Regions from separate parts of the Streptomyces sp. NPDC048417 genome, predicted to be linked through region 1. Evidence: riboswitches for the same ligand, from Rfam matches in the RefSeq annotation. Region 1 holds a riboswitch; each other region holds the start of a gene.

Region 1 (7,552 bases):
TGCGCAGCAGCTGGTTGTACTTGGCGACGCGCTCGGAGCGGGCCGGGGCGCCGGTCTTGATCTGGCCGCAGTTGGTGGCGACGGCGAGGTCGGCGATGGTGACGTCCTCGGTCTCGCCGGAGCGGTGGGACATCATGCACTTGAAGCCGTTGCGCTGGGCCAGCTCGACGGCGTCCAGGGTCTCGGTGAGCGAGCCGATCTGGTTCACCTTGACGAGCAGGGCGTTGGCGGCGCCGTCCTCGATGCCGCGGGCCAGACGCTCCGGGTTGGTGACGAAGAGGTCGTCGCCGACGATCTGGACCTTGTCGCCGAGCTTGTCGGTGAGGACCTTCCAGCCGGCCCAGTCGTCCTCGAACAGCGGGTCCTCGATGGAGACCAGCGGGTACGCGGAGACGAGCTCCTCGTAGTACTCGGTCATCTCGGCGGCCGAGCGGGACTTGCCCTCGAACTCGTACTTGCCGTCCTTGTAGAACTCGGACGCGGCGACGTCGAGCGCAAGGGCGATCTGCTCACCGGGGACGTAACCGGCCTGCTTGATCGCCTCCAGGATGAGGTCGAGCGCGGCGCGGTTGGACTCCAGGTTCGGGGCGAAGCCGCCCTCGTCGCCGAGGCCGGTGGACAGGCCCTTGCTCTTCAGGACCTTCTTCAGGGTGTGGTAGACCTCGGCACCCCAGCGCAGCGCCTCGGAGAAGGACTCCGCGCCGATCGGGGCGATCATGAACTCCTGGATGTCCACGTTGGAGTCCGCGTGCGAGCCGCCGTTGAGGATGTTCATCATCGGCACCGGCAGCAGGTGCGCGTTGGGGCCGCCCAGGTAGCGGAACAGCGGCAGGTCGCTGGCCTCGGAGGCGGCGTGGGCGACGGCGAGGGAGACGCCGAGGATGGCGTTGGCTCCGAGCGAGCCCTTGTTGTCGGTGGCGTCCAGGTCGAACATCGCCTGGTCGATCAGGCGCTGCTCGGTGGCGTCGTAGCCGACGAGCTCCGGGCCGATCTGCTCGATCACGGCGAGGACGGCCTTCTCGACACCCTTGCCGAGGTAGCGGTTGGGGTCGCCGTCACGGAGCTCGATGGCCTCGAAGGCACCGGTGGAGGCGCCGGACGGGACGGCGGCACGACCCGTGCTGCCGTCGTCGAGGCCGACCTCGACCTCGACCGTGGGGTTGCCTCGGGAGTCCAGGATTTCCCGGGCTACGACGACGTCGATGGACGGCACGAGCATCTCCTTCTTGGGATGTGACGCTGGTTGTGCGGGCGCACGCGGGCCTTGTCGGCCCTTGCTCAGCCTTGCGACTAGAGCCTAACCGTCCCGGGGCCGTCGACCGGCACGACCGACCGACCCTTGGACACACAGACGGTACTCATTGTTCACGCACGGAACAAAGGGGGGCCCGATGAAGAACGGAAGAAGAGCGGGTCAAGAAGAAGACCGCGGGAGGGCCGCGGGAGGACCGCAAGGAGAAACCCCGCCCCGGTGCGTACGGGGGAGAACGCACCGGAGCGGGGGCCCGTGGGGGACGGGGGTGGCCCTCACATGGTCCTCACTATGAGGACCACGGTTGTGTGGGCGCTGTGGTCCAGCTGGGCGCCGCGTATTACTTCGTAAGGCTTCGGGAGCGGCCCGTCGTCCTACTTCAGGTGCAGCTGCTGGCCCGGGTAGATGAAGTCGGCGTCGTCGACGATGTCCTTGTTCAGCTTGAACAGCGCCTGCCAGCCGCCCTTGACCTTGTGCTTCTCGGCGATCGAGCTGAGCGTGTCGCCCTTGACGACCTTGTACTCGCCGTCGCCCTTCTTGACCTTCTTGCCGGTCGGAGTGGTGACGGTCTTCTTGGCGGCCGGACGCTCGGCGGAGCGGGAGGCGGCCTGGGTGTCGGTCGTACGGCTGCTGGTGGCGCTGCTCGAAGAGGAGCTGGAGGAGTTGGAGGAGCCGCTGCCGGTGTAGGCGGCGCCGGACAGGCCCGTGCCGCAGACCGGCCAGGCACCCTTGCCCTGCGCGGCGAGGACCTTCTCGGCGATCTCGATCTGCTGCGCCTTGCCGGCCTGGTTGGCCTGCGCGGCGTACTGGGTACCGCCGTACGCGGCCCAGGTGGAGGCGGAGAACTGCAGACCGCCGTAGTAGCCGTTGCCGGTGTTGATGGCCCAGTTGCCGCCGGACTCGCACTGGGCGACGGTGTCCCACTCGGAGGCGGTGGCGGCGGAGGCGCTGCCGGAAGCCATCAGCGGTGCGGCGATGGCGACACCGGTGACACCGGCGAGCGCGGCGACGCGGGTGGCCTTGGACGGACGACGGTGCTTGCCCTTGCCGGAAAACAGCATGACGGATCCCCTCACCGACGCCTGCGAGGTGAGCTGTCGGGTTCGGGCCGGTTGAGTTGCCCGGCCGCACACCTCACGGTGCGCGGCTTCACCCCGAGCCGGACACGGCAGCCTCAACTACCGGTCCCGGCACTTACCTTGGGTCCCCCGCTCCTGCCTACGGCGCTTGACGCGACGACTGTTCCCGGGCAGCCGCTGGCAGGACTCGGCGTTGCGACGGCCGGGGCTCGTGGTGACGAGCGGCCTTGACCGTAAACAGGCGATCAGGTGAATTTCAAAGATGATCAGGGCTTCTGAGACTCATCCCACACTTTCACCAAAACGGACATTTAACTTCTAAGTAGGGCGGTCCGAGGGCCCAACTCCCGCTACTTTTCGTCCGTTTCGCTGCTGAGTTTCAGGGCCTGACCGGGGGCGATGTCGTTCGGGTCGGAGCCGATGTCCGCCTTGTTGGCGGCATAGAGCGCGCGCCATCCGCCGTCGAGGCCAAGGGAGTCGGCGATGGAGGCGAGGGTGTCGCCGTCCCGGACGGTGTAGGTGTCGGCGTCCCGGGAGGCGTGACGGCCGGAAGAAGTCGCACTTTGACCGTTTGTCACGCTTTCGTCCGCCGAGCCGCCGCGGTGCTTACCGCCGCCATCGACGGCCCCCGTGTCGACCAGATCCCAAGAGCTGCCCGTCTGCCACGAATTGTCCGAGTCATCGGCTTCGGACACCACGGGGTTCTTGCTCGCCTTCGAGGCGTTGGAGCCCTTAGATCCCGACTTGTCCGCCTTGGCGGAGTCGGTGGGGGTGCCCGTACCGGAGTCGTCGCTCGCGCTCGGGGACGGGGTGGCGGAGTCCGTGGCGCCCGACGAGGAGTCGGACGAGCCGGAATCCAGTGAACCGGATGAATCCGATGAACCAGATGAAGAGGATGAATCCGACAGCCCGGAGGACGAGTCGGAGGAGCCGGACGTGTCGTCCGATCCGCCGAGGCCCGTGTCGACGTTCACCGAGGCGTCGTCCGAGGAGAGTCCGGCGAGCAGGGCGCAGGTCCGCCAGGGCTTGGTGCCCTGGTCGGCGAGGATCTTCTCGGCGACGGCGATCTGCTGCGAACGGCTCGCCTGGTCCGGCGTGCCGGCGTACTCCTGGCCGCCGTACGCGTCCCAGTCGTCCTGGGACATCTGCAGGCCGCCGTAGTAGCCGGTGCCGGTGTCCATGCTCCAGGAGCCGCCGCTCTCGCACTCGGCCACCCTGTCCCAGGTGCTGCCGTCGGCCGCGTTGGCGCTCGCCGCACCGAGGAGCGGGATGGCGATGGCCGAGCCGGTCACGCCGGCCGCGACGAGGAGAGCCGGAGCCTGACGGGGGCGACGGTGACGACCGTTCCCGGAGAGCATGCGGAAACCTTTCGAGCGACAGCGGTGACCGGCGCGACGGGTCCCGCTGGGGCGCCGCACTGATGGGTGAACGTATAGGCAGACGATCACTTGTCACAAGTTAATGCCGCGCAGATCACGTGAAGATCACAGACTTGAACGCCGGTCATCTCTGCCGGTGAAGGGCCGTGCGGGGGCGGCGGCGGGGGCCGGACAGACGCCGGTCGGGGGCCGGGTGGGTGCCGGGCGGGTGCCGGCGGGGCTCATCGGCCGTCGGGGGTGAACTGCACGGGGAGCGTGCGCAGTCCGCGCATGATGAGGCCACCGCGCCAGCGCAACTCGCTCTCCGGCACCGCGAGTCGCAGGTCCGGGAGACGGGTGAGGAGGGTGGCGAGCGCGGTCTGCCCCTCCAGGCGGGCGAGCGGGGCGCCGAGGCAGTAGTGGATGCCGTGGCCGTAGCCGAGGTGCTGGTTGTCCCGCCGCGCCAGGTCGAGCGTGTCCGGCTCGGCGAACCGCTCCGGGTCCCGGTCCGCGGCGGCGAGTACGACGAGGACCGGGTCGCCGGGTGCGATGCGCTGTCCGCCGATGCCGAGCGGCTCGGTGGCGAACCGCCAGGTGGCCAGCTCCACCGGCCCGTCGTAGCGCAGGAGTTCCTCCACTCCGGTCTCCAGCAGCGCGCGCTCGCCGGCGGCCAGGGAGTCCTGCAGGCGGCGGCGCTGTTCCGGGTGGGTGAGCAGGGCGTACGTCCCGTTCCCGATGAGGTTGACCGTCGTCTCGAATCCGGCGAACAGCAGGATGAAGGCCATGGCGGCGGCCTCGTTCTCGGTGAGGTGCTCGCCGTGGTCGGAGGCGCGGATGAGCCCGGAGATGAGGTCCTCGCCCAGGGCCGGCTCGGCGGACAGCGCCTCCCGCTTCCGGTGGATCAGCTCGGCCAGATATCCGCGCATCTTCTTCACGGACCGCGCGACCCCGCCCCGCGGCCCTCCGCCGTGTCGGATCATCATCCCGGCCCAGTCCCGGAAGTCGTCCTGGTCCTCGCGCGGGACGCCCAGCAGGTCGCAGATGGCGTAGATGGGCAGCGGGAAGGCGAACTCGTGGATGAGGTCGGCCTCGCCCCGGTCCGCGAACCCGTCGATGAGCCGGTCGGTCAGCTCCTGCACCCGGGGCGCGAACTCGGCCACCCGGCGCGGCGTGAACGCCTTGCTGACCAGCCGCCGCAGCCGGGTGTGGTCCGGTGGGTCGATGTTCAGCAGATGTGTCATCAGCTCGGCCTTGCGCTCCCCGGGGATCCCGGTCTTCCCCTTCGCGTGCGCGGGCTCGTCGTGATGCGCCGGGTTCTTGGACAGCCGGGGGTCGGCGAGCGCCTGCCGGGCGTCGGCGTAGCGGGTGACCAGCCATGCCTCGACCCCACTGGGAAGCCGGGTGCGACGCACGGGCGCGTGCTCCCGGAGCCAGGCGTAGGCGGGGTAGGGGTCGGCGGCGAACTCCCAGGTGAAGAGGTCGGGGGCGGTGGGGGCGCCGTCGGGGTGGGTGGTGCCGTCGGGGGCGGGCTGGTTGGTCACTCCTTGACGGTATCCGGTGCGTGCGGCGGGGGTACGGCTCGATCCGCCAAGACTCCCTCCGCGAGGTAGTGGCCCCGCTCAGCAGCCCTTCGGTACCACTGCAGCGCCTCCTCCTCGGCTCCCCTGCGGACCAGCAGACCGGCTATCTGAAACGCGGCCTCGCTGTTCCCGAGGGCGTCGGCCTCATGGAAGAGTCTCTCCGCCTCCTGCTCCTGCCCCTGCGCCATCAGACGGCTTCCGAGGTTCACCCTGGCCCCGACGTACCCGGCCGCGGCGGACCGGCGGAACAGCTCCTCCCATTCGGGGTCGTCCCTGTCCATCCGGTGCAGCAGCAGTGCCAGGCCGTTCATGGCACGCGCGTCTCCCTGGTCGACGCCACGCCGGAGCCAGCTCTCGGCGGTCACGAGGTCGCCTGCGCCGAGGCACAGGTTGGCGAGACCGAAGGCGACTTCCTGATGGCCCTTGCTCAACGCCCGGAAGTACCAGTGCCGCGCTTCGGGCCTGTGGCCCCGCCCCATCAGCATTTCCCCCAGCTGATGTGCCGCCGCCCCGTCCCCCGCCTCGGCCGCCCGCCGCAGCCACCTCTCCGCCCGGTCCCGGTGCAGCCGCCCCGCCTCCCGGGCCGCCGAGACGCTGCCGCCCTCCGCCGCCGCCTCCAGGTATCGAAGCGCCGCCTCCTCGTCCCCGACCGCGAGCAGCCGCACCGCCAACTGCTCGGCCGCCTCCGGGTGCCCGGCCTCGGCGGCCCGGCGCAACAGTTCCGCGCTCTCCTCCCCGTCGATCCGGCCGGCGAAGGCGTACATCGCCACCGTGTCCCCCGCCTCGAACCGCGGCTGCAGTGCGGCCCGCGCCGCGTCGACGACGGCCCCGCGGTCGAACGGGGTGTCGGCCTCCGCCGCATCCAGCAGCGTCCACCACACCTCGTCCGGCACCGGCTCCAGGTCCCCCGATCTCAGCGCCTCCGCCACCAGCGCCCCGTACGCCCGCCAGGTGCCCTTCTCGTCGCCCTCCACCAGCAGTCCCGAGACACCGAACAACGGTGCCGTCGCCCAGGCGAACGCCTCCTCGAACGGCTCGCGCTCCTCCGCGGCGTACCGCCGCCGGACCGCCCGGAGCAGGGCGACCGGCACCGCCGCGGTGACCCCGCACCGGGCGAGATCGACCGCCGCCCTCACCAGCAACTGGCCACCCGGGTGCTCCAGTTGGGTGCCGATCCGGCGCCACTCGTCGAAGAGCAGATGCCCGATCGCGAAGTACGAGGCGGCACCCTCGCGGCCGCTCCACAGGAACGCCGGATAGGCGCGGGGATCACGACGGTGTCCCGCCAGCCGCTGCAGCTCTCCCTCGCTCCACTCCCGTGGCACCTCGACGGTGCGCGCCATGGCCACGACCCGGTCGCCGGGTTCGGTCCCGGCGCGGCGCCGGTAGTACTCGTCGGTCGGCATCGTCCCGATGACGACCACGCCGAGCGTCGTGAGCCGCCCCAGCAGCCGCGGGCCGAGCCGCCCGTCGCCGAGGTGGTCGGTGAGGTCGTCGAGCCAGACGACGGACCGGCCGTGGCCGCCTTCCGGTTCGGTGAGGAGTGCGCGCAGGTCCTCACCGGGCTCCGGGATGTGGAGCACGGGGTCCGCTAAGGACTGGACGCCGTGCCATGCCGAGTACGACTTGCCGACGTACGGTTCGCCCAGGATCAGGACGAGACCGGGATGATCCAGTTCGGCGCGCAGCCGCTTGTCGCAGTCGCGCGGGATGTACGGCGGCACCTCCGGCAGCCCCGGCACGCGTCGCGTCGGACGGACCCCGAACTCCAGCGGTGCGACCTCGTCCGCGGGACGCCAGGCGATCGATACGGGCATGCTCCCGTAATGGTGGTGCTGCACGCCCACTACCTGGTCCTGGAAGGTGGCGTTGCGGAAGTCGACATGGTCACCCGCGCTCTGCGGGCTGTCGGGGGCGGGTGACGCCGCCGGATCCGCCGGCTCCTCGGAGTCGGCCGCCCCCGTCCCCTCGGGCACGTCCGTGTCCGCGTCCGGCCGCCGGCGGTCCTCCTCCAGCGCGGCTCGCAGTTGGGCGGCCCGCAGCGGGTCCGTGCTCAGCCGACTCCGCAAGCGGTGGAACCAGTCGGTCTCGATCTCGCGCGTCGCCGCGCTGCCGCGGTTTCTGAGCCGGTGCCAGTCCACGACCAGACGCCCCTCGATCCTGCTGCCTCCCGGAGCGTCGAGAAGGCAGAGCAGAAAAGGGAAGTCCGCCATCGACGGGGGCCGCGGGCCCTCCTTGAGAACCGCCAGGCCCTGGACAACCGTCCGCGCGCCCGCCCTCGCC
Region 2 (7,552 bases), on a different contig from region 1:
CGCGCGCCGCCTGGTCTGAGGCGGCGCCGGGGTGGTGCGGATGCCCGCGAGCCCGGCCCGACGGGGTTCACACGACCCGCGTCGCACCGGCGAACGGCATCTCGTCGATGGGGGCGATTCGCACCGGGGCCGACGGATTGGGGGCGTGGATCATCTGGCCGTTTCCGATGTAGATGCCGACGTGGCTGATGCCCGAGTAGAAGAACACCAGGTCGCCCGGCTGGAGTTCGGAGCGGGAGACGCGGCGGCCGGCGTTGATCTGGGCGTAGGTGGTGCGGGGGATGGAGACGCCCGCGGAGCGGTAGGCGGCCTGGGCGAGTCCCGAGCAGTCGAAGGCGTTGGGGCCGGTCGCGCCCCAGATGTAGGGGCTGCCGAGCTTGGAGTAGGCGTACGCCACGGCGGCCGCGGCACGGGAGTCGGAGGCCGTGGCGCCGCCCGGGGCCAGGGCGGCGCGGCCCTCGGTGGCCGAGCGGGACGCGCGTGAAGAAGCGCCGTCCGCCGTGACCGCAGCCCGCTGCTGGGGCGAGAGCCGGTCCAGCAGCCGCCGGGCCTCGTCGAGCTTGCCGGTGACCGTGGTCTTCTGCTGCTTCAGCTCGGCCTGCTGGGACCGCAGCGAGGCCAGCTCGACGTGCGCCGCGCCGCGCAACTGCTCGATCTCCCGCAGCTGCCGGCGCACCCGCGCCACCGCGCCTGCCTGCGCGGCACCGGCCCGCTCGGCGAACGCGGCGTTGTCCAGGTAGCGGTCGGGATCGCTGGAGAGCGCCACTTGCCAGGCCGGATCGATACCGCCGTCGCGGTACTGCGCGGCCGCTGCCAGACCGAGGGCGTCCCGCGCGGAGTTGAGCTTCTCCTGCTTGCGGGCGGTCTCGTCCTGGAGCGCCTTGACCCGCCGCTGGGCCGTGTCGGCCTTCTCCTTCGTCCCGTCGTACTTCTCGGTGGCCGCCTCGGCCTCCTGGTACAGCTGGTCCACCTTGGTCTTCACCTGCGCCGGTGTCAGTTGCGGCTCGGCGTGTCCGGTCCCTTCGAAGCCCGTCGCGGTGGCCGCGCCCGCCAGGGCGAGGGTGGCGGCCGTGCGGGCCGTATTGCCGCTGAGCGAGCGCTGTCGGGGCTTGCGGTGCGCTGCCACCTGGACTGGTCACGTCCTTTCGTACGACCGCCGTGTCGTCCGTACGCACGCCAGGGGGAGGGCGCATACGGCCGCGGGGGTGCGGATTGCGCGTCCGGCGGCGGCCCGCACAGGGGAGCGGGCCGCCGCCGGACTTTCTCGGCGGTGGTGTCCGACTGCCGCCCCTGGCCCGGGCGGCGGTGGGGAGTCGGCCACCTGGGGGAGGACGCTAGGCCGGAGTGTGTCGGCCTGGTAACGCGATGCACGGAATTGGTGTGACCGGATCGTTACCCGACGGTATGTGACCGGGATTCCGGTCCGGAGCCGTCGGCTTCACGGGGCGGGATGACCGAAGCGGCGGTTCCGGGGCGCGCGGGGCGCGCGGGGTGCTATGGGGTGCATATATGCGAGGCCGTGGCGGCGGGTGGCGCCGGGGGGAGGGGGCCGGTGCCCGGTGCTCCGGGGGACCCTGATTAGGCTCCGGGCCATGGGCGTACTCATCCATCTCTTCGTCGGTCTGCACATCATCGGCATCGCCGCGCTCCTCGGCGGTTTCCTCACCCAGATGAAGGCGATGGGCCAGGGCACGGCCCGGTTCGTCCCCGGGATGCTGCACGGCGCGTTCACCATGCTCGCGACCGGTGTGATCCTGGTCGGCCTCAACGAGGCCGACGACCACCACGTCAACACCGTCAAGATCGGCGTGAAGCTCGCGCTGCTGATCGTGATCCTCGGGCTCGTCTACGTGAAACGGGACGACGAGAAGGTGGAGAAGGGCGCCTTCGGTCTGGTGGGTCTGCTGACCATGGTGAACATCTTCATCGCCGTGCTGTGGACGTGATCCTCAAGAAGTCTTCCCGAGGGCGGCGCGGGTGACCGCCACCGCGCCGGCGGCCACCGCCAGCCAGGCCGCCACCGCGACCCACACCAGTACCCGCCCCGGCCACTTCACCACGGGACGTCGACGGCGGCCGCGACCGACAGCGTCGCCGCGGCCGTCATCCCCATCGGGAACACCGTCGCCCAGCGGCGTACGTCGTAACGCGGCCGGGGGCGGGGGAGTGGGCCGGGGCGTGTGAGGGGTTGGGGTGCGCGTGTGGCGCGGGGCGGACATGCGCAGGCTCACGCGTGTGGGTGTCCGAGTGGGCCCGGCCCTCACCACACGCGCTCCGCGCCCGCGCCATGGCGGGCGCCCCCCTGGGGCGCCCGCGCCCCTCAGGCCGGTCGCACCACGCTGTGGATGATCGACTCGCCCCCGTAGTAGATCGACTCCTCCCGGACGTACGCGCCGGGCTTTGGGGCGTGGATCATCATGCCGTTGCCGATGTAGATGCCGACGTGGCTGACATCGTCGTAGAAGAAGACCAGGTCGCCGGGCTGGGCGTCGGCCAGGGAGACGGTGGTGCCGGCGTTCACCTGGTCGTAGGTGGTGCGCGGCAGGGAGACGCCCGCGGCCTTCCAGGCGGCCTGGGAGAGGCCGGAGCAGTCGTAGGAGCCGGGGCCGGTGGCCCCCCAGACGTACGGCTTGCCGACCTGCGCGCGGGCGAAGGCGATCGCCTTGGCGGCCTTCGTCCCGTAGGAGGAGTCGGAGGAGGACGACGAGGAGGAGCCGCCGGAGGTCGACGTCGACGAAGACGACGCCTCCTGCTTCGCGGCCGCCGCCTGCTGCTTCGCGAGCTCCGCCGCCTTGCGTGCCGCTTCCGCCTGCTGCTTCTGCTCGATCTCCGCCAGCCGCGCCTTCTCCTGGGCCGTCAGCTGCGACAGCAGCTCCCGCGCGGAGGCCAGCTTCGTCTGGACGGTGGTCTTGGCGGTCTTGAGGTCGTCCTGGGTCTCGGTGAGCGTCTCCAGGCTCTCGGCTGCCGCCTGCCGCTTCACCATGGTCGCGGACTGCTGCGTGGTGTAGTCGTCGACCGCGTCCTTCTGGCGCGAGGTCAGCCGGTTCATCAGTTGCGTCTGGTCGAAGTAGTCCTGAGGACTGTCCGCGAGCAGGAAGGTCGCCGTGTCGGGCGCACTGGCCCCGGTCCGGTACTGGGCCGCGGCGAACGACCCCAGTTCCTCACGCGCCTTGTTGAGCCGGTCCGTGCGCTCGGCGACGTCGTCGAGCAGGGTGTCGACCTGCTTGCGCTGCTTGCCGGTCTTCTCCTTGGCCGCGTTGTACTTCTCGGTCGCCGACTCGGCCTGCCGGTAGAGGGCGTCGACCTTCTTCTCGACCTCCTCCAGGCTGGGCTTGCCGTCCTCGGAGGGCGCGGCGTTGGCCGTCTGGGAGAGCAGCGCCACGGAGGTGAGGGCGGCGGTGGCCAGGGCGGGGGTGCGTATGCCTGCTACGCGCGTTGCGGACGGACGTGACTTGCGGTGCGACGCCAACGGGGGCGACTCCTTCCGTGCTCCGCCTACCGAGTTAGCTGTCGGGTTCGGGCGGGTGGTTCGGAAGGGTTGCCCTATGGTCCGTTCCCCGCTGGGAGGTCGGGACCGATTCACCCCAAGTGTCGGTGTGGGTCCCCGGTTCCGGATGCGCGGCGGCACCCTGGATTCGGCGGAGGCCGTGCGGCCCGGCGACGTTCGCCGGTGGAGGTCGTACGGCCTGCTCGGCACGCTAGCCAACTCGTGTGCTCTGTGTGAAGTTTGATGTGCGATATGCCCGATACATTTTCGTGACCTTCGTGTTGCGGCTCGATAGGATCGGTTGATCGGGGATGGTATGGGGCTACTTGTCCGGTGCGGTCGAGCGGTCCGCGCTCTCGGCTGACGGGCACACCCGTGCTCACGGCGTGTGATCGCTGACCGTGAGGGGCCGATTCTGGCGGGTGACCGGGGTGACTTTCCGGGGTGGGGGCCGGTTGTCAGTGGGGCGCCCTAGACTCGGAGAGCGATGAGCAGCCTCTTTGACGACAGCTTCCTGGCGAGCCTCCAGCCCCCGCGCGGCCACGAGGAGGAACCCCCGCCGCCGCCCGAGGACGAGCACGTACCGGAACCGGTTCCGGACGATCTGTTCGGCGGGCAGTTCGACGCGCCCCCGGACCGGGACGCCTACTACCGCGACGGCGCCGCCCGCCCGGCCCTGGACCCGGCCGCGCTCCTGGAGGGGCTGAACGAGAACCAGCGCGCGGCCGTCGTGCACGCCGGCTCCCCGCTGCTGATCGTGGCCGGCGCCGGTTCCGGCAAGACGCGCGTGCTCACCCACCGCATCGCCCACCTGCTCGGCGCGCGCCAGGTGCACCCGGGGCAGATCCTCGCGATCACCTTCACCAACAAGGCCGCGGGCGAGATGAAGGAGCGCGTCGAGCACCTCGTCGGCCCGCGCGCGAACGCGATGTGGGTGATGACCTTCCACAGCGCGTGTGTGCGGATCCTGCGCAGGGAGAGCAAGAAGCTCGGCTTCACCTCCTCCTTCTCGATCTACGACGCCGCCGACTCCAAGCGCCTGATGGCCCTGGTCTGCCGGGACCTGGACCTCGACCCCAAGCGCTTCCCGCCGAAGTCCTTCAGCGCCCAGGTCAGCAACCTCAAGAACGAGCTGGTCGACGAGGAGGACTTCGCCGCCCGGGCGAGCGACGGCTTCGAGAAGACCCTCGCCCAGGCCTACGCCATGTACCAGTCGCGGCTGCGCGAGGCGAACGCCCTCGACTTCGACGACCTGATCATGACGACGGTCAACCTGCTGCGCGCCTTCCCGGACGTCGCCGAGCACTACCGCCGCCGCTTCCGGCACGTCCTGGTCGACGAGTACCAGGACACCAACCACGCCCAGTACGCGCTCGTGCGCGAACTGGTCGGCACCGGCGCGCACGCGGAGGACGTACCGCCGGGCGAGCAGGACCTCCCGCCCGCCGAACTGTGCGTGGTGGGCGACGCCGACCAGTCGATCTACGCCTTCCGGGGCGCGACGATCCGCAACATCCTCCAGTTCGAGGAGGACTACCCGAACGCGACGACGATCCTCCTGGAGCAGAACTACCGCTCCACGCAGACGATCCTCTCCGCCGCCAACGCGGTCATCGAGCGCAACGAGTCCCGCCGCCCGAAGAACCTGTGGACCAACGCGGGCGCGGGCGCCCAGATCACCGGCTACGTCGCCGACACCGAGCACGACGAGGCGCAGTTCGTCGCCGACGAGATAGACCGTCTGACGGACGCGGGCGAGGCGAAGGCGGGCGATGTGGCCGTCTTCTACCGCACCAACGCGCAGTCCCGTGTCTTCGAGGAGATCTTCATCCGCGTCGGCCTGCCCTACAAGGTCGTCGGCGGCGTCCGCTTCTACGAGCGCAAGGAGGTCCGGGACGTCCTGGCCTACCTCCGGGTCCTCGCCAACCCCGAGGACTCCGTCCCGCTGCGCCGGATCCTCAACGTCCCCAAGCGCGGTATCGGCGACCGCGCGGAGGCGATGATCGACGCTCTCGCCCAGCGCGAGAAGATCAGCTTCCCCCAGGCGCTCAAGCGCGTGGACGAGGCGTACGGCATGGCCGCGCGGTCGACCAACGCGGTCAAGCGGTTCAACACCCTGATGGAGGACCTCCGTACGGTCGTGGAGTCCGGCGCCGGACCGGCCACCGTCCTGGAGGCGATCCTGGAACGCACCGGCTATCTCGCCGAGTTGCAGGCCTCCACGGACCCGCAGGACGAGACCCGGATCGAGAACCTCCAGGAGCTCGCCTCCGTGGCGCTGGAATTCGAGCAGGAGTCCGGGGAGGGCGAGGCGCCGGCCGGGTTGTCCGCCTTCCTGGAGCGGGTGGCGCTGGTCGCCGACTCCGACCAGATCCCCGACGAGGACGAGGACGGCTCCGGCGTCATCACCCTGATGACCCTGCACACCGCCAAGGGCCTCGAGTTCCCGGTGGTCTTCCTGACCGGCATGGAGGACGGCGTCTTCCCGCACATGCGCGCGCTCGGCCAGACCAAGGAGCTGGAGGAGGAGCGGCGCCTCGCGTACGTCGGCATCACGCGCGCGCGTGAGCGGCTGTATCTCACGCGGTCGGCGATGCGCAGCGCCTGGGGACAGCCGTCGTACAACCCGCCCTCGCGCTTCCTGGAGGAGATCCCGGCCGGGTATCTGGAGTGGAAGCGGACCGGGGCGATGGCGCCGGTGTCCTCCGGGCCCGCCTCGGGCGTGGCGGCCTCGCTCTCCTCGACCCGCTCGCGTTCCTCGGCGTCCGGCGCGTCCGGCTTCGCCACCCGGCGGACCTCGGAGAAGCCGGTGGTCTCGCTGGCCGTCGGCGACCGGGTCACCCACGACCAGTTCGGCCTGGGCACGGTCGTCGGGGTGAAGGGCACGGGCGGCAACGCGGAGGCGACGATCGACTTCGGCGACACCAAGCCCAAGCGGCTGCTGCTGCGGTACGCGCCGGTGGAGAAGCTGTGACCGCACAAGCGCTGTGAAGACAGAAGGCTGAGCCCCGCTGCCACGAGCGGGGCTCACTGATCAGGATCAGGATCAGGTCGGGTCGAGCCCGTGGCTCCGCAGCCACGGCAGCGGGTCTATGGCGGAGCCTCCCGCCGGCCTGACCTCGAAGTGCAGATGCGGGCCGGTCGAGTTGCCGGAGTTCCCGGAGTACGCGATCGGATCCCCGGCCTTGATGGTCGTGCCCGGGGCAACGCGGTACGACGAGAGGTGGCAGTACCACGTCTCCGTGCCGTCCTTGGCCGTCACGATCATCATGTTGCCGTAGGCGCTGTTCCACTTGGTGGAGACGACGCCGTCGGTCGCGGCCATCACTGTCGTGCCGTAGGAGACGGGGAAGTCGATGCCCGTGTGGACGGACATCCAGTTCACGCCGGCCTGGCCGAAATAGGCGCTGAGCCCTCGCTGCGTGACTGGAAGGGCGTACTTGGGGCGCAGCCGCTCCTTGCGGGCCGCCTCCGCCGCCGCCTTCTTCTTCTCGGCCTCCTGCTGGGTCTTGAGGTCGATGCGCTCCTGGGTCCGGCTGGCCCGGTCGGCGAAGTCGTCGGCGCCCGCCGAGAGCGTCCTCAGCTGGGCGTCCAGCTTGCTGTTGGCGGCGGAGGGTTTCACCGACTGCGCGTCCGAGGCGGAGGCGCTGGTGTCCTGGCCGTCGCTGCCGGTCAGGGTCCCGACGGAGGCGGCCGCGATTCCGGCGACCCCCATCACGCAGGCCGAGGGCACGGCGACGGTCAGCAGCGCGGAGCGCTTGGGGGGCATACGACGGCGGGAGCGCGCCCCCGCGCGGCCGCCGGCGCGTGTCGCGGCCGGAGCGGCCGGAGTGACCTCTTCCTGGTCCTCCAGCAAGGGCGTTAGTGCAGGTAGCTCACCGGTCGCGGTCAACTCCCCGGCATCCGGGGAGTCCTCCGTGAACTCCTGGAGCTCGTCGTAGGGAAGCTGCTCGAACATCTGGGTCGCCGACTGGTCGAAGGGGTCGGCGGGCTGTGGCTCGTGCTCGTGTTCCGGCTCCGCGGGCTGTGCCGGGGTGCCGTCGGAGTTCCACTGCGTGGCGTCGT
Region 3 (7,552 bases), on a different contig from region 1:
CCAGTTCGCGGGTCCGCAGTTCACGGGCCGTCAGCTCGGTGGTGTTGAGGGTGCCGAGCCCGGCCGATGCCACCACCAGCACGGGCGCGTTGAGCAGCCGGGCCGCGTCCGCCAGAGTGCCGCCCGCCGCGTCGAACCGCACGAGCAGCCCGCCCGCGCCCTCGACCAGCACCAGATCGTGCTCGGTGGCCAGCTTGGCGGCGGCCTCCGCCACGTCGTGCGGACGCACGGGGGCCAGACCGGCCCGCCGGGCCGCCGTGCCGGGCGCCAACGGCTCCGGGTAGCGGGCGAGTTCGGCCGTCGTCACCGGGCCCGCGAGCCGCGTGACCTCGTCGGCGTCCCCGCGCTCGGCCGGTCCTACCCCGGTCTGCGCGGCCTTCAGGACCGCCACCGAGCGGCCCGCCGCGCGGGCCGCGGCGGCGACGGCGGCCGCGGTGACCGTCTTGCCGACCTCGGTACCCGTCCCCGTGATCATCAGGATCGGCATGTTCATCCCTCCCGCGCGGCGGCGCACACCGCGCGCGCGATCCGTGCCACGTCCGCGTCGCCCGTGACGTACGGCGGCATCGTGTAGACCAGATCGCGGAACGGCCGCAGCCACACGCCCTCCCGCACTGCGGCGGCCGTGGCGGCCTTCATGTCCACGTCGTGGTCGAGCTGGACGACCCCGATGGCGCCCAGGACGCGGACGTCCCGTACGCCGGGGATCTCCCGGGCCGGCGCCAGGCCGTCCCGCAGGCCCGTCTCGATCCGCTTGACCTCCGCCTGCCAGTCCTGGCCCAGCAGCAGCCCGAGCGAGGCACAGGCCACCGAGGCGGCCAGTGGATTGCCCATGAACGTCGGGCCGTGGGCCAGCACCGGCACCTCGCCCCGCGAGATGCCCTCGGCCACCAGGCGCGTGCACAGGGTCGCCGCCATCGTCAGATAGCCGCCGGTCAGCGCCTTGCCCACGCACATCACATCGGGGGTGACGGCCGCGTGGTCCGCCGCGAACAGCGCGCCCGTACGGCCGAAGCCGGTCGCGATCTCGTCGAACACCAGCAGCACGTCGTGCGCGTCGCAGGCCTCGCGCAGCACCCGCAGATAGGCGGGGGAGTGGAACCGCATCCCGCCCGCGCCCTGCACCACCGGCTCCACGATCACCGCGGCGAGTTCGTGCGCGTGCTGCTCGATCAGCGACCGCAGCTGGTCGGCATACGACTCCTCGTACTCGGCCGGCGGCGCGTCCGCGAAGACCTGGCGGGGCAGCACGCCGGACCACAGCTCGTGCATCCCGCCCTCGGGGTCGCACACCGACATCGGTTGCCAGGTGTCGCCGTGGTAGCCGCCCCGCCAGGTCAGCAGGCGCTGCTTCGCGGGGCGGCCGAGGGAACGCCAGTACTGCAGGCACATCTTGACCGCGACCTCGACCGACACCGAGCCGGAGTCGGCGAGGAAGACATGCTCGAGCCCGTCCGGCGACATGTCGACAAGGAGCTTCGCCAGACGTACCGCGGGCTCGTGGGTGAGCCCGCCGAACATCACATGGCTCATCCGGCCGAGCTGGTCGCGCGCGGCCTCGTTGAGCACGGGGTGGTTGTAGCCGTGGATCGCCGACCACCAGGACGACATCCCGTCGACAAGATCGTCCGCGCCGCCGGCCAACCTCAACCGGACCCCGCTCGCCGACTCCACGACGAGCGGTTCGGCCCGGCCCGGCATCGGTCCGTACGGATGCCAGACGTGCCGCCGGTCCAGCTCCAGCAGCTCGGGGACGCTCAGGTCAGGCATTGGGCGCGAGATCCGTTCCGGCGCCCCGGCGGCGGACGGCGACCAGGTCGGTGCGCGGCTCGTTCGCCGCGACGGCGGCCGTACCGCACAGGTCGGCGCCGTCGTGCCCGCCGCAGCCCGACCCGCACCCGGCCTCCGCGTGCGACCCGCAGCCCCCGGCCGCGACGTCCGCCCGGTGCTGCGGCAGGGTGACCTCGTCGGCGCCCTCCACCACGAACCCGGCGTCGGCGATCATCTCCAGGTCGGACTGGCCGGCCTGGCCCTCGGTGGTGAGGTAGTCGCCGAGGAAGATCGAGTTGGCGAGGTGCAGCGCGAGCGGCTGCATGGTGCGCAGATGGACCTCGCGGCCGCCCGCGATGCGGACCTCGACGTCCGGGCAGACGAACCGCACCATGGCCAGGATCCGCAGACAGCGCTGCGGGGTGAGGTTCCACTCCTTGGCCAGCGGGGTGCCCTCGACCGGGATCAGGAAGTTGACCGGCACCGAGTCCGGGTCCAGCTCGCGCAGCGAGAAGACCACGTCGACCAGGTCCTCGTCGCTCTCGCCCATGCCGGCGATCAGACCGGAGCAGGCCGACAGACCCGCCGCGTGCGCCTTGTTGACGGTATCCACCCGATCGGCGTACGTGTGCGTGGTCGTGATGTCCCCGTACGTCCCCTCGGACGTGTTGAGGTTGTGGTTGTACGCGTCCGCGCCCGCCTCGCGCAGCCGCTCGGCCTGGCCGTCGGAGAGCAGTCCGAGGCAGGCGCACACCTCGACGCCCTCGTTCTGCTCCTTGATCGCCTTGATGGTGCCGGCGACCCGGTCGACGTCCCGGTCGGTCGGGCCGCGTCCGCTCGCGACCAGGCAGACCCGCTTGGCGCCCCCGGCCAGACCGGCGGCCGCCGCCTTCGAGGCCTCGTCGGGTTTCAGCCAGCTGTACTTGAGGATCCCGGTCGAGGAGCCGAGGCGCTGCGAGCAGTAGGAGCAGTCCTCAGGACACAGGCCCGACTTGAGGTTGACCAGGTAGTTGAGTTTCACGCGTCGGCCGAACCAGTGCCGGCGCACCTTGCCGGCCGCGGCCACCACATCGAGCACGTCGTCGTCGGAGGTCGCCAGTACGGCGAGCGCTTCCTCGCGGGTCGGCAGCTCGCGCCGAAGCCCCTTGTCCACCAGCGTGTTCAGCAGGTCCATGAGAGCCGATCCTCTACTACGAGGCTGCTCCGGGCCAAGGAGAGTTTGCACAACCCTGTCAGTTCGACGTGTGGGTATTGCCACACAGTGGGTGGCCGGTGGTCCCGCTAGGGTCTGTCCACTGCCTACAAATTCTCCGGAGGAGCCATGGCGTTCGGCTGGATCGACGAACAGGCGGAACTACGCCGCCGCGCCGGACTGGTACGGACCCTGCGCCCCCGTCCCGCCGACTCGCCGCTGCTGGATCTGGCGAGTAATGACTACCTGGGCCTCGCCCACCACCCGGAGGTCACCGAGGGCGCGGCCGGGGCGGCCCGGACCTGGGGCGGCGGCTCCACCGGTTCCCGGCTGGTGACCGGTACCACCGAACTCCACACCGAGCTGGAGCGCGAGCTGGCCGAATTCTGCGGGTTCGAGGCGGCCCTGGTCTTCTCCTCCGGCTACGCCGCCAACCTCGCCGCCGTCACCACTCTCGGCCCGCACGGCTCCCTGATCGTCTCCGACGCCCTCAACCACGCCTCCCTGATCGACGGCTGCCGGCTGGCCCGGGGCGCCACCCAGGTCGTCGGACACGCCGACCCGGACGCCGTACGCAAGGCGCTCGGCACCCATGAGGGACCCGCGGTCGTCGTCTCCGACACGGTGTTCTCGGTGGACGGCGACGCGGCCCCGCTGGCCGCCCTGGCCGCGGCCTGCCGGGAGCGCGGCGCCGGGCTGCTCGTGGACGACGCCCACGGGCTCGGGGTCCTCGGGGACGGCGGGCGGGGCGCGCCGTACGCGGCCGGGCTGTCGGGCGCCGAGGACGTGGTGGTCACGGCGACCCTGTCCAAGTCGCTGGGCAGCCAGGGCGGGGCCGTGCTCGGCCCGGCCCGGGTGATCGACCATCTGGTGAACGCGGCCCGGACCTTCATCTTCGACACCGGCCTGGCCCCTGCCGCGGCGGGGGCGGCCCTGGCGGCGCTACGGCTGCTGCGCCGTGAGCCCGGACGCGCGGTGCGGGCCCGTGAGGTGGCCGCGGAGCTGCACGCGCGGCTGACCGCCGCGGGTCTGGAAGCGGTGCGTCCGGACGCCGCGGTGGTCTCCGTGCGGGCCTCGTCCCCGGAGGGGGCCGTGCGGTGGGCGGCCGACTGCCGTACGGCAGGCCTGGCCGTGGGGTGTTTCCGTCCGCCGTCCGTGCCGGACGGCATCTCACGGCTCAGGCTGACCGCCCGAGCGGACCTCTCCGGGGCCGAGATCGAACGCGCTGTACAGGTGATCGGTGAGACACGACCATGAGTCGGCGTGACACGGCCGGGCCTTGTCCGAATGCGGATATGGAGTCGGTTACGGGCTGATCAGCCGGTGAGCGCCGACACGAACCCCGCCCAGCTCCCGGGGGAGAAGAGCAGCGCGGGTCCGGCCGGATCCTTGGAGTCGCGCACGGCGAGCAGTCCGGTCAGCCGACCGGAGCGCGGCCGTGCCGTCTCCACACAGTTGTTCGCTCCGGTGCTGTAGCTGCTGCGCAGCCACCGCAGTCCGTGCAGATCAGCACTTGAAGGTACGTTCCGAGGCAGTGCAGTCATGGTGCCTCCTTACGCGCCGTCACCTATCCCGGCGATGTAATCCAACGAGTCCTCGGGCGAAAGGGCGTGGATCTGAAGGGTGTTGAAGGCCTCCGCGTAGGCCTGGAGGTCTTCTTTCCGTTCGAGGTAGAGGCTACTCGTCAACTGGTCGAGAACAACCACATCCAGATCAGAAGTGCTCGGAAATGAGAAGATTACGAAAGGCCCGGTGATGCCGATATGGGCTCCGGCCGAGAACGGCAACACCTGGAGCCGTACCTGGGGCAGCCGGGCCGCCTCCACCAGCCGCTCCAGCTGTCTGGCCATCACGCCGGGCCCGCCGACCTCCCGGCGCAGCACCGCCTCGTCCAGCACCGCGCTCAGCTCCAGCGGCGGATGGTTGCGCAGCACGTCCTGCCTGGCCAGACGCACCTTGACGAGAGCGTCCAGGGCCTCGTCGTCGAGCCCGTCGACGGCCGCCCGGGTCACGGCACGCGCGTACTCGGGGGTCTGCAGCAGCCCCGGTACGACCGAGGTCTCCAGCGTGCGCATCGCGCTGGCCTGCGACTCCAGGCTGATGAAATCCCGGTAGGTGGGCGGCAGCACCCCACGATAGGCGTGCCACCAGTGGTGCCGCCCGGCGGTGTCCTCCGACCCCGCCAACACCAGCAGCAACTCGCGCAGTTGCCCCTCGATCACGCCGTAGGCGTCGAGGAGTAACCGCACATCGGCCGGTTTCACACCGCTGGCGCCGGTCTCGATCCGGCTCACTTTCGACTGATGCCAGCCCACCAGACGGGCGGCCTCACCGCTCGTGAGGCCGGCGCCGGTGCGCAGTGTGCGCAGTTCGGCGCCCAGTTTCCGGCGGCGTACCGCGGGACCGTTCTGCATGGGCTACTCCTTACTCCTCCCGAGCCGCCCAAATACGCTCTGGGGTAGCAGAGTTCACCGCATCGAGCGACAGATATATGCATATCTTGGTGGATCGCTCCCCTGGCTGCCCTGGTAATGGCAGTCTGACGAAGAAGCACCAGTCCGGGACCGTACTCGAACCATCCGCGCCGTGTCGGGCTCCGGTCCCGTGGGAAAGGGACGACGTCGCCATGGCAGACCACCTGGAAGCATCCGTCACTCTGCCGAGCGATCCCGCCTCGGTCTCCGCGGCCCGCTCCTATGTGCTGGGCACGCTCGCGGAATGGGGGCTGCCACCGGAGACGGAGACCGCGGACACCATCCGCCTCATCGTCTCAGAACTCGCCACCAACGCGGTGCAGCACACCTTCGGACAGTCACCCACCTTCACGGTGGGCCTCGTCCTCGACCGTGACGAACAGCTGCGCATCGGCGTCACGGACAGCCATCCGCGCTTCCCCAAGAGACTCCCAGCCGCGGTCCAGCAGGACAACGGGCGCGGCATGGTCATCATCCGCTGGCTCACCGCGGAGTGCGGCGGCAAGCTCCGGGTGCGTCCCACCCGGGAGGGCGGCAAGACCGTCTTCATCGAACTGCCCTGGGCGATCCCGGCCGGCACGGTCACCGCCGCCGGCCAGCAGGAACCGTAGCCCCGAGTTCCCGCCGGCCGGCCGCAGGGTGGGTCAGCTGACCCGGCCGTACCAGACGCTTCGCGTCCAGATCTTCTGGAGCTTCACCACGTCCCCGGTCTTCGGGGCGTGCCAGATCCTTCCCTTCCCGGCGTAGATGCCGACGTGGTACACGCTGGAACCCGAGTGGAAGAAGACCAGGTCCCCGGCCTTGCGGTTGCCGGCCGAGATGTGACGGGTCTTGTTGTACTGCTGGGCCGCCGTACGCGGGAGCTTCTTGCCCGCCTTCTTGAACGAGTACAGCGTGAGCCCGGAGCAGTCGAACCGGTTCGGTCCGGTGGCACCCCAACTGTAGGGCGAGCCCTTCTTCGAGGCCGCGATCCGAAGTGCTTTCGTCCCCATCGTGGCGGCCGAGGCGTCGGAGGCGACACCGGGGATCACGATGGAGCCGCCCACGGCGGCGATGGTGAGCGCCGAGGCCGTGCCGGCCCGCGCCATCAGCGACGGGACACGATTGAGCGCAGTCATGCGCAACCCTTCGTCAGCCGCCTGTGAAGGATGACCTGTCGGATTCGGGCTGGCGAAGTTGCCCGGCCGCGTTGCCACGGCTTCACCCCAAGGGCTGCGCGGGCCGGTCATGGTGCGACCGTTCCGGCGACCCGTCGTGCTTGGGTCCTCCACTCCTGCCGATCCACTTCCGTCGACCGGTCATCCGGGCGGCGGCAGGACTCGGCGTCCGCCCGGATCGCCCCGCCGTTGTGGCGGGGGCTTGTCGTCAGACAGGGATCTTCACTCACGCCTGTCCGAAAATCCCAACGGAACCGTGGATTTGTGGGGTTACTCACCACCCACCCGTTCGGGTGGACGGCGCTGTGTTCGATTAGTCGTCAACTGGCCGACGTAGCCCCGGACCTGCACCGGAGCCCTCCGTGGGCACCTTTGAGCACGCACCTTGAGCGGCTCCGGCGGTCAGGTAAAACCACGCCATCCTCCGCCGAACGGCGGTAACCCCTTTGGGTCGTTTCAACTCCGGCCCGGTCGGCCGGTGGACGCGTCGCACCGGACTTCGCCGGGCGTCACCGTACGCAGTCGGGCGGGAGTGCGACGCGCGCGGTCCGGCGCTCGCCGTCGAGCACCCGCAACGCCCGTGCCAGCGTGTCCCCGTGAAGCTCCGTCTCGCCCCGTCGATGCATCAGGGCGAGTGCGTCGCGCAGCTCGGACGCCGCGCGCACCAGCGCCTGCGCGGCGCGCAGCCCACGATAGGTGTCCTCGTTCTGCGCCGGGTTGATACGGCCCAGCAGGTCGACCACGTCCAGGTAACGGTCGATCAACTCGCCCTCGGCGCGGGTCAGCGCGGGCAGCGGCGGCAGCTCGGGTGGCAGCATCGGCCGCTCACCCCGCGTCCGGCAGGCCGAGCGAGGTCCTGCGGCTGGGCACGATCCGGTCCACCAGCCCGTACGCCAGCGCCGCCTGCGCGTCCAGCGTCAGATCCCGCTCCAGGTCCTGGTGGACCTGGGCCGGTGCCC
Region 4 (7,552 bases), on a different contig from region 1:
GCGCACACGCCAGGGGGCTCGCGCGAGAGGTGCACGCCGGGGTCGCGCGGGAGCGGTGCACGCAGGGTGCTCGGAGAACGCACACGCCGTGGTGACATGCTCGCGCGCCCCGCGCCCCGCGCCCCGCGCCCCGCGCCCCGCGCCCCCGCGCCCCCGCGAGGGCTGCGCGGGGCGTGCGCGCCGTAACCCGCGCGGGGCGTGCGCGCGGTATTCGCGCGCCGAGCGTGCGCGCCGTGGTCGGTCAGACGTTCACGCCGTGCTTGCGGAGGTAGGCGACCGGGTCGACGTCCGAGCCGTACTCCGGGGTCGTGCGGGCCTCGAAGTGGAGGTGGGGGCCGGTCACGTTGCCGGTCGCGCCGGAGAGGCCGATCTGCTGGCCCGGGGTGACCTTCTGGCCCACCGAGACGCCGATCGACGACAGGTGGCCGTACTGGGTGTACATGCCGTCGGCCATCTTGATGACGATCTGGTTGCCGTAGGACCCGCCCCAGCCGGTGGAGACGACCGTACCGGTGCCGACGGCGTGCACCACCGTGCCGGTGGCGGCGTGGAAGTCGATGCCGGTGTGGGCGCCGGAGGACCACAGGGAGCCGCCGGTCTTGTAGCCGGTGGAGACGTACGAGTCGGAGATCGGCGCGACGAAGGCGTTGAGGCGCTTGCGCTCCGCCTCCCGCGCGGCGCGTACCTCGGCCTCGCGCTCCTTCTTGGCCTTCTCCACGGCCTTCTTGCGCGCGGCCTCCTCGGCCGCCTTGCGCTCGGCGGCGGCCTGCTGCGCGGCGGCCTGGGCGTCGATCTGGTCGGCGACCGAGTCGCTGACGGTGATGACCGGGGTGAGGCCGGTCTGCTCGACGGAGTTCTCGGCGGCGAGCGCCGGGGCGGCCGAGACGGTGCCGATGACACCCGTGGTGGTGAGGGCCGCGATGCCGGCGGCCTGCGCGGTGGTGCGCTTCACCCGGCCGGGACGACGGTGCTTCCCGGAGGCGCACATGAACGCCATGTAGAGGCTGGTCCTTTCCTTCCCTCTCGCCTACCGGGTTAGCTGACGGGTTCGGAGCAGGAAGGTCTCCTACGGGCCCCCTCGCGGCTCGCGCGGGCGCCCGATTCACCCCAGGGACTGCGTGGGTCCCCGGCTCCCCTGGCTCGCGCCGTACGGGGACTCGGCGATGGCTGTCCGGTGCCGCGGGCGCGGCGCACTGCCTGACGAACAGCCCGGAAGAACCTACGAGGACGTCCTCGCAATGCTCAAACGGATCACGTCTTTTGTCGCGCATCCCACAGGGCAGACAGGCAACCTCCGCCCTAATTCGGACATTCGGCGGCCCTGGTGACGCACCAGTCACCAGGGCCGCTTCACGCGCGCGTGCCGCTCGTCCGGACGCGCTGGTTGCTTCGCCGCTCGCTTCGCTCGGCTTGCTCCGCCTACTCCGCGGCGACGACCGTCACTTCGCCGATGCCGAGGGCCTCGACGGGCTCCTTGATCTGCGCCGCGTCGCCGACGAGGACGGTCACCAGGTGGTCGACCGGGAAGGCGTTCACGACCGCCGCGGTGGCCTCCACGGTGCCGGTGGCGGCCAGTTGCCGGTAGAGCGTGGCCTGGAAGTCGTCGGGCAGATGCTGCTCGACCTGGTCGGCCAGGGTGCCGGCGACGGCCGCCGCCGTCTCGTACTTGAGCGGTGCCACGCCGACGAGGTTCTGCACGGCGACGTCGCGCTCGGCGTCCGTGAGTCCCCCGGAGGCGAGGGTGCGCAGCACCGTCCACAGGTCGTCGAGCGCCGGGCCGGTGTTCGGGGTGTCCACGGAGCCGCTGATGGCGAGCATCGCGGCGCCGCTGCCGTCGGGGGCGGACCGCAGGACCTGCCCGAAGGCACGGACGCCGTAGGTGTAGCCCTTCTCCTCGCGCAGGACGCGGTCCAGGCGCGAGGTGAGGGTGCCGCCCAGGCAGTAGGTGCCAAGTACCTGGGCGGGCCAGACGCGGTCATGCCGGTCCGCACCGACGCGGCCGATGAGCAGTTGCGTCTGGACCGCTCCGGGGCGGTCCACGATGACGACACGGCCGGTGTCGTCGGCGGAGACCGGGGGCACGGGCCGGGGCTGGGCGGTGGAGCCGCGCCAGGCACCCAGGGTGTCGCCGAGCAGCTCGTCCAGGTCGATGCCGGTCAGGTCGCCGACGACGACCGCGGTGGCAGTGGCGGGCCGCACATGCCGGTCGTAGAACGCGCGTACGGCGGCCGCGTCGATCTTCTCTACGGTGTCCTCGGTGCCCTGGCGCGGACGGGACATCCGCGTGGTCGAGGGGAACAGTTCCTTGTAGAGCTGCTTGGCGGCCCGGCGGCTGGGGTTGGCCAGCTCGTGCGGGATCTCGTCGAGGCGGTTGCGGACCAGCCGCTCGACCTCGCTGTCGGCGAAGGCGGGTGCCCTGAGCGCGTCGGAGAGCAGCCCGACTCCCTTGCTCAGGCGGGAGGCGGGGACCTCCAGGCTGAGCCGGACGCCGGGGTGGTCGGCGTGTGCGTCGAGGGTGGCGCCGGCCCGCTCCAGCTCGGCGGCGTACTCCTCGGCGGAGTGCTTGTCGGTGCCCTCGGAGAAGGCGCGCGCCATGATCGTGGCGACGCCGTCCAGGCCGGCCGGCTCAGCGTCCAGGGGCGCGTCCAGGAGCACCTCGACGGCGACGACCTGTTGGCCGGGGCGGTGGCAGCGCAGCACGGTCAGGCCGTTGTCCAGGGTGCCGCGCTCGGGTGCCGGGAAGGCCCAGGGCCGGGCGTCGCCCGCTTGGGGCCGGGGGTGGAATTCCATGGTGGCGAGCTCGGTCACTTGGCCGTCTCCTCGTCGTCGTGCTCGGCGGTTGCGGCCTCGACCGTGGCCTCGGCCTCGGGGTCCTCGGGTACGTCGGCGTCCTCGACCGCCTCCGGGGACTTGGGCTCGTAGACGAGCACCGCGCGGTTGTCGGGCCGCAGCCGGGCCTTGGCGACCTCCTGGACCTCCTGCGGGGTCACCGCGAGGACGCGCTGGACGGCGGTCAGGGCGAGCTGCGGGTCACCGAACAGGACGGCGAACCGGCACAGTTCGTCCGCGCGGCCGGCGACGGTGCCCAGCCGGTCCAGCCACTCGCGCTCCAACTGGGCCTGGGCGCGCTCCATCTCCTCGGGCGTGGGGCCCTCCTCGGCGAACCGGGCGAGCTCCTCGTCGATGGCGGCCTCGATGACCGGCACCTCGACGTCACCGGAGGTCTTCACGTCCAGCCAGCCCAGGGAGGGTGCGCCGGCGAGCCGCAGCAGGCCGAAGCCGGCGGCGACGGCCGTACGGTCGCGCCGTACGAGGCGGTTGTAGAGGCGGGAGGACTCGCCGCCGCCGAGGACGGTGAGGGCCAGGTCGGCCGCGTCGGACACGCGCGTGCCGTCCTCCGGAAGCCGGTAGGCGGCCATCAACGCGCGCGCGGGCACCTCCTCCACGACGACCTCGCGCAGCTGCTCGCCCATGATGTCGGGCAGCGAACCGTCGCGCGGGGCGGGCTTGCCGTCGTGCGCCTGGATGGAGCCGAAGTACTTCTCGATCCAGGCAAGGGTCTGCTGGGGGTCGATGTCGCCGACCACCGAGAGCACCGCGTTGTTGGGCGCGTAGTAGGTGCGGAAGAACGCCCGCGCGTCCTCCAGGGTGGCCGCGTCCAGGTCAGCCATCGAGCCGATCGGCGTGTGGTGGTAGGGGTGGCCCTCCGGGTAGGCGAGCGCGGTCAGCTTCTCGAAGGCGGTGCCGTAGGGGACGTTGTCGTAGCGCTGGCGGCGCTCGTTCTTGACGACGTCCCGCTGGTTCTCCATGGACTCGTCGTCCAGGGCGGCGAGCAGGGAGCCCATGCGGTCGGCCTCCAGCCAGAGGGCGAGCTCCAGCTGGTGGGCGGGCATGGTCTCGAAGTAGTTGGTTCGCTCGAAGCTGGTGGTGCCGTTGAGCGAGCCGCCGGCGCCCTGGACGAACTCGAAGTGTCCGTTGCCCTTCACCTGGGCGGAGCCCTGGAACATCAAGTGCTCGAAAAGGTGAGCCAGGCCGGTACGTCCCTTGACTTCGTGCCGGGAGCCGACGTCGTACCAGAGGCAGACCGCCGCGACCGGGGTCAGGTGGTCCTCGGAGAGCACCACGCGCAGACCGTTGGCCAAGCGGTGCTCGGTCGCTGTCAGGCCTCCGGAGCCTGTCTCGGCCGTGGTCGTGTGACCCATGGGCATGTACGTCCCTTCACTCGCGTCACTCACTCGCGGAAGCGGTCTCGAACCGCGGTTTTCCTGCCGGTCCTGCCACTGTATGCAAGCGTGCCGGGACCCGGCGAAGTTCCCGCACCGCGTACGCCCACAGCGGATCGCGTAGCCTGCGTCCGACCCGCTCCCGAACGCCTCCGAGGCACCGGGGCGGGCCGCGGAGACCGGGGCCTGGCCCGGGTTGTCGGTGCCGCGGTCCACAATGGTCAGCGTCAGATCCCGTTCACGCATGAGCAAGGAGCCGGCAGCGATGGCCCGCCGCAGCACGAAGACCCCGCCGCCCGACGACTCGTACGAGGAGAGGATCCTCGACATCGACGTCGTGGACGAGATGCGCGGCTCCTACCTCGAGTACGCGTACTCGGTCATCTACTCGCGCGCCCTGCCGGACGCCCGCGACGGCCTGAAGCCGGTGCACCGCCGCATCGTCTACCAGATGAACGAGATGGGTGTGCGCCCCGACCGCGCCTATGTGAAGTGCGCGCGCGTGGTCGGCGAGGTCATGGGCAAGCTGCACCCGCACGGCGACGCGTCGATCTACGACGCGCTGGTGCGCATGGCCCAGCCGTTCTCGATGCGCGTCCCGCTGGTCGACGGCCACGGCAACTTCGGCTCGCTGGGCAACGACGACCCGCCGGCCGCCATGCGGTACACCGAGTGCCGGATGGCCGAGGCGACCAGCCTGATGACCGAGTCGATCGACGAGGACACGGTCGACTTCGCGCCCAACTACGACGGCCAGGAGCAGGAGCCGGTGGCACTGCCCGCCGCCTTCCCGAACCTGCTGGTCAACGGCTCGTCGGGGATCGCGGTCGGCATGGCGACGAACATGCCGCCGCACAACCTCGGCGAGGTGATCTCGGCCGCCCGCCATCTGATCCGGTATCCGAACGCGGACCTGGACACGCTGATGAAGCACGTCCCGGGCCCCGATCTGCCGACCGGCGGCCGGATCGTCGGCCTGGAGGGTGTCCGGGACGCCTACGAGACAGGCCGCGGCACCTTCAAGATCCGGGCCACGGTGGCGGTGGAGACGGTCACGGCCCGCCGCAAGGGCCTGGTCATCACCGAACTGCCCTTCACGGTCGGCCCCGAGAAGGTCATCGCCAAGATCAAGGACCTGGTCAACTCCAAGAAGCTGCAGGGCATCGCCGACGTCAAGGACCTCACCGACCGCGAGCACGGGCTGCGTCTGGTCGTCGAGATCAAGAACGGCTTCGTGCCGGAGGCGGTCCTGGAGCAGCTCTACAAGCTGACGCCGATGGAGGAGTCCTTCGGCATCAACAACGTCGCCCTGGTGGACGGCCAGCCGCTCACCCTGGGCCTGAAGGAACTGCTCGAGGTCTACCTCGACCACCGCTTCAACGTGGTCCGCCGCCGCAGCGAGTTCCGCCGCACCAAGCGCCGCGACCGCCTCCACCTGGTCGAGGGTCTGCTCACGGCCCTGGTCGACATCGACGAGGTCATCCGGCTGATCCGCTCCAGCGACAACAGCGCGCAGGCCAAGGAGCGCCTGATGGAGCGCTTCTCGCTGTCGGAGATCCAGACCCAGTACATCCTGGACACGCCGCTCCGCCGGCTGACCAGGTACGACCGCATCGAGCTGGACGCGGAGAAGGACAAGCTCACCACGGAGATCGCCGAGCTGACCCGGATCCTGGAGTCGGACGCGGAGCTGCGCAAGCTGGTCTCGACCGAACTGGCCGCGGTGGCGAAGAAGTTCGGCACCGAGCGGCGCACGGTCCTGCTGGAGGCCTCGGGTGCCCCGGCGGCCTTGGTGCCGCTCCAGGTGGCCGACGACCCGTGCCGGGTGCTGCTCTCCTCGACGGGCCTGCTGGCGCGCACGACGAACGGCGAGCCGTTCCCTGAGGACGCCGACGGCAAGCGGGCCAAGCACGACGTGATCGTCTCGGCGGTCCCGGCGACCGCCCGCGGCGAGGTCGGCGCGGTGACCTCGTCCGGCCGCCTGCTCCGGGTCAACGTGGTCGACCTCCCGCAGCTCCCGGAGACGGCGACCGCCCCGACCCTCGCGGGCGGCGCACCCCTGTCCGAGTTCCTCTCCCTGGAGGACGGCGAGTCGGTGGTCTGCCTGACCACGCTGGACGAGTCCTCACCGGGTCTCGCCCTCGGCACCGAGCAGGGCGTGGTCAAGCGCGTGGTCCCCGACTACCCGTCCAACAAGGACGAGTTGGAGGTCATCACCCTCAAGGAGGGCGACCGGATCGTCGGCGCGATGGAGCTGCGCACCGGCGAGGAGGACCTGGTGTTCATCACGGACGACGCGCAGCTGCTGCGCTACCAGGCCTCCCAGGTGCGCCCGCAGGGCCGTCCGGCGGGCGGTATGGCGGGCATCAAGCTCGTGGAGGGCGCGAAGGTCATCTCCTTCACCGCGGTGGACCCGGCGGCCGACGCGGTGGTCTTCACGGTGGCCGGTTCGCGCGGCACGCTCGACGACTCGGTGCAGACGACGGCCAAGCTGACCCCGTTCGACCAGTACCCGCGCAAGGGCCGGGCGACCGGCGGGGTGCGCTGCCAGCGGTTCCTGAAGGGCGAGGACTGCCTGGCCTTCGCCTGGGCGGGGCCGGTGCCGGCCAAGGCGGCCCAGAAGAACGGCACGCCGGCGGACCTTCCGGAGGCCGACCCGCGCCGGGACGGCTCGGGAGTCTCGCTGCCGAAGACGGTGTCGGTGGTGGCGGGCCCGGTCTAGGCCCCGTAGCCACCTTCCTCAGGGCCTTCCTCGAGGCCCCGTACATAGCGCAGGACGCCCCACATGCCGTGCTCGTCGGCGTGCGGGGCGTCGCTCGTGCACGCGTCCAGTTCCTTGCGCAGGGCGGGCACGTCGATGCCGGAGCCGATCAGCACGAGCTGCGTCAGCCGCTCCTCGTCCGGCCCCCAGGGCTCCGGGTAGAACCGCAGAAACCGCCCGACGGCATGCACGGCGTACCGGTTCCGGGTGTCGTACGGCCCGAAGCCGACGTACCCCTTGATCCGGTAGAGCCCCTCGGGCCGGCTGTCCAGGAAGGCCATGAGCCGACGGGGATCGAGGGGCCGATCGGAGACGAAGGACAGGCTGTCGTACCGGGTGTGCAGGTGTCCCGCGTGCTCGTCGCCTTCTCGATGCTCGTGCAGATCGTCGAAGGACAACTGCCCGATGCGCTCCTCGCCTGGCCGGCAGTCGAAGAGGAACTCGGGGTCGATACGGCCGTAGGTGGCCGGGACGACGGCGGCCCCGTGGTCGCTGAGCGACCACACGAGCCCCAGGACACGCTCGCCGCCCCGCTCGGCCCGGTCGAGCTTGTTGACCACGACCAGGT

What was found. Region 1 has a riboswitch for cyclic di-AMP ahead of AB0D59_RS26460 (transglycosylase family protein). Riboswitches for the same ligand answer to the same signal wherever they lie in the genome.
Region 2: another riboswitch for cyclic di-AMP. It lies ahead of AB0D59_RS09690 (NlpC/P60 family protein); the one in region 1 lies ahead of AB0D59_RS26460 (transglycosylase family protein).
Region 3: another riboswitch for cyclic di-AMP. It lies ahead of AB0D59_RS07495 (C40 family peptidase); the one in region 1 lies ahead of AB0D59_RS26460 (transglycosylase family protein).
Region 4: another riboswitch for cyclic di-AMP. It lies ahead of AB0D59_RS42645 (M23 family metallopeptidase); the one in region 1 lies ahead of AB0D59_RS26460 (transglycosylase family protein).

What each region holds. Positions count from the first base shown of each region.
Region 1 is NZ_JBEZKI010000017.1:108,456-116,007, forward strand. It holds gene eno (phosphopyruvate hydratase) at 1-1,219, opposite strand, end outside; gene AB0D59_RS26460 (transglycosylase family protein) at 1,627-2,313, opposite strand; cyclic di-AMP (ydaO/yuaA leader) riboswitch at 2,317-2,488, opposite strand; gene AB0D59_RS26465 (transglycosylase family protein) at 2,682-3,689, opposite strand; gene AB0D59_RS26470 (cytochrome P450) at 3,932-5,230, opposite strand; gene AB0D59_RS26475 (tetratricopeptide repeat protein) at 5,227-7,552, opposite strand, start outside.
Region 2 is NZ_JBEZKI010000005.1:126,161-133,712, forward strand. It holds gene AB0D59_RS09670 (response regulator transcription factor) at 1-19, shown strand, start outside; gene AB0D59_RS09675 (NlpC/P60 family protein) at 68-1,126, opposite strand; gene AB0D59_RS09680 (hypothetical protein) at 1,593-1,946, shown strand; partial or broken gene AB0D59_RS09685 (hypothetical protein) at 1,950-2,158, opposite strand; gene AB0D59_RS09690 (NlpC/P60 family protein) at 2,321-3,469, opposite strand; cyclic di-AMP (ydaO/yuaA leader) riboswitch at 3,478-3,651, opposite strand; gene pcrA (DNA helicase PcrA) at 3,975-6,461, shown strand; gene AB0D59_RS09700 (M23 family metallopeptidase) at 6,534-7,552, opposite strand, start outside.
Region 3 is NZ_JBEZKI010000004.1:98,684-106,235, forward strand. It holds gene bioD (dethiobiotin synthase) at 1-487, opposite strand, end outside; gene AB0D59_RS07465 (adenosylmethionine--8-amino-7-oxononanoate transaminase) at 490-1,770, opposite strand; gene bioB (biotin synthase BioB) at 1,763-2,944, opposite strand; gene AB0D59_RS07475 (8-amino-7-oxononanoate synthase) at 3,092-4,219, shown strand; gene AB0D59_RS07480 (DUF397 domain-containing protein) at 4,279-4,506, opposite strand; gene AB0D59_RS07485 (helix-turn-helix transcriptional regulator) at 4,516-5,376, opposite strand; gene AB0D59_RS07490 (ATP-binding protein) at 5,589-6,047, shown strand; gene AB0D59_RS07495 (C40 family peptidase) at 6,081-6,554, opposite strand; cyclic di-AMP (ydaO/yuaA leader) riboswitch at 6,558-6,771, opposite strand; gene AB0D59_RS07500 (hypothetical protein) at 7,103-7,411, opposite strand; gene AB0D59_RS07505 (ATP-dependent Clp protease proteolytic subunit) at 7,419-7,552, opposite strand, start outside.
Region 4 is NZ_JBEZKI010000038.1:18,165-25,716, reverse strand. It holds gene AB0D59_RS42645 (M23 family metallopeptidase) at 242-997, opposite strand; cyclic di-AMP (ydaO/yuaA leader) riboswitch at 1,010-1,173, opposite strand; gene AB0D59_RS42640 (pitrilysin family protein) at 1,420-2,808, opposite strand; gene AB0D59_RS42635 (pitrilysin family protein) at 2,805-4,208, opposite strand; gene AB0D59_RS42630 (DNA topoisomerase IV subunit A) at 4,489-6,945, shown strand; gene AB0D59_RS42625 (GTP-binding protein) at 6,942-7,552, opposite strand, start outside.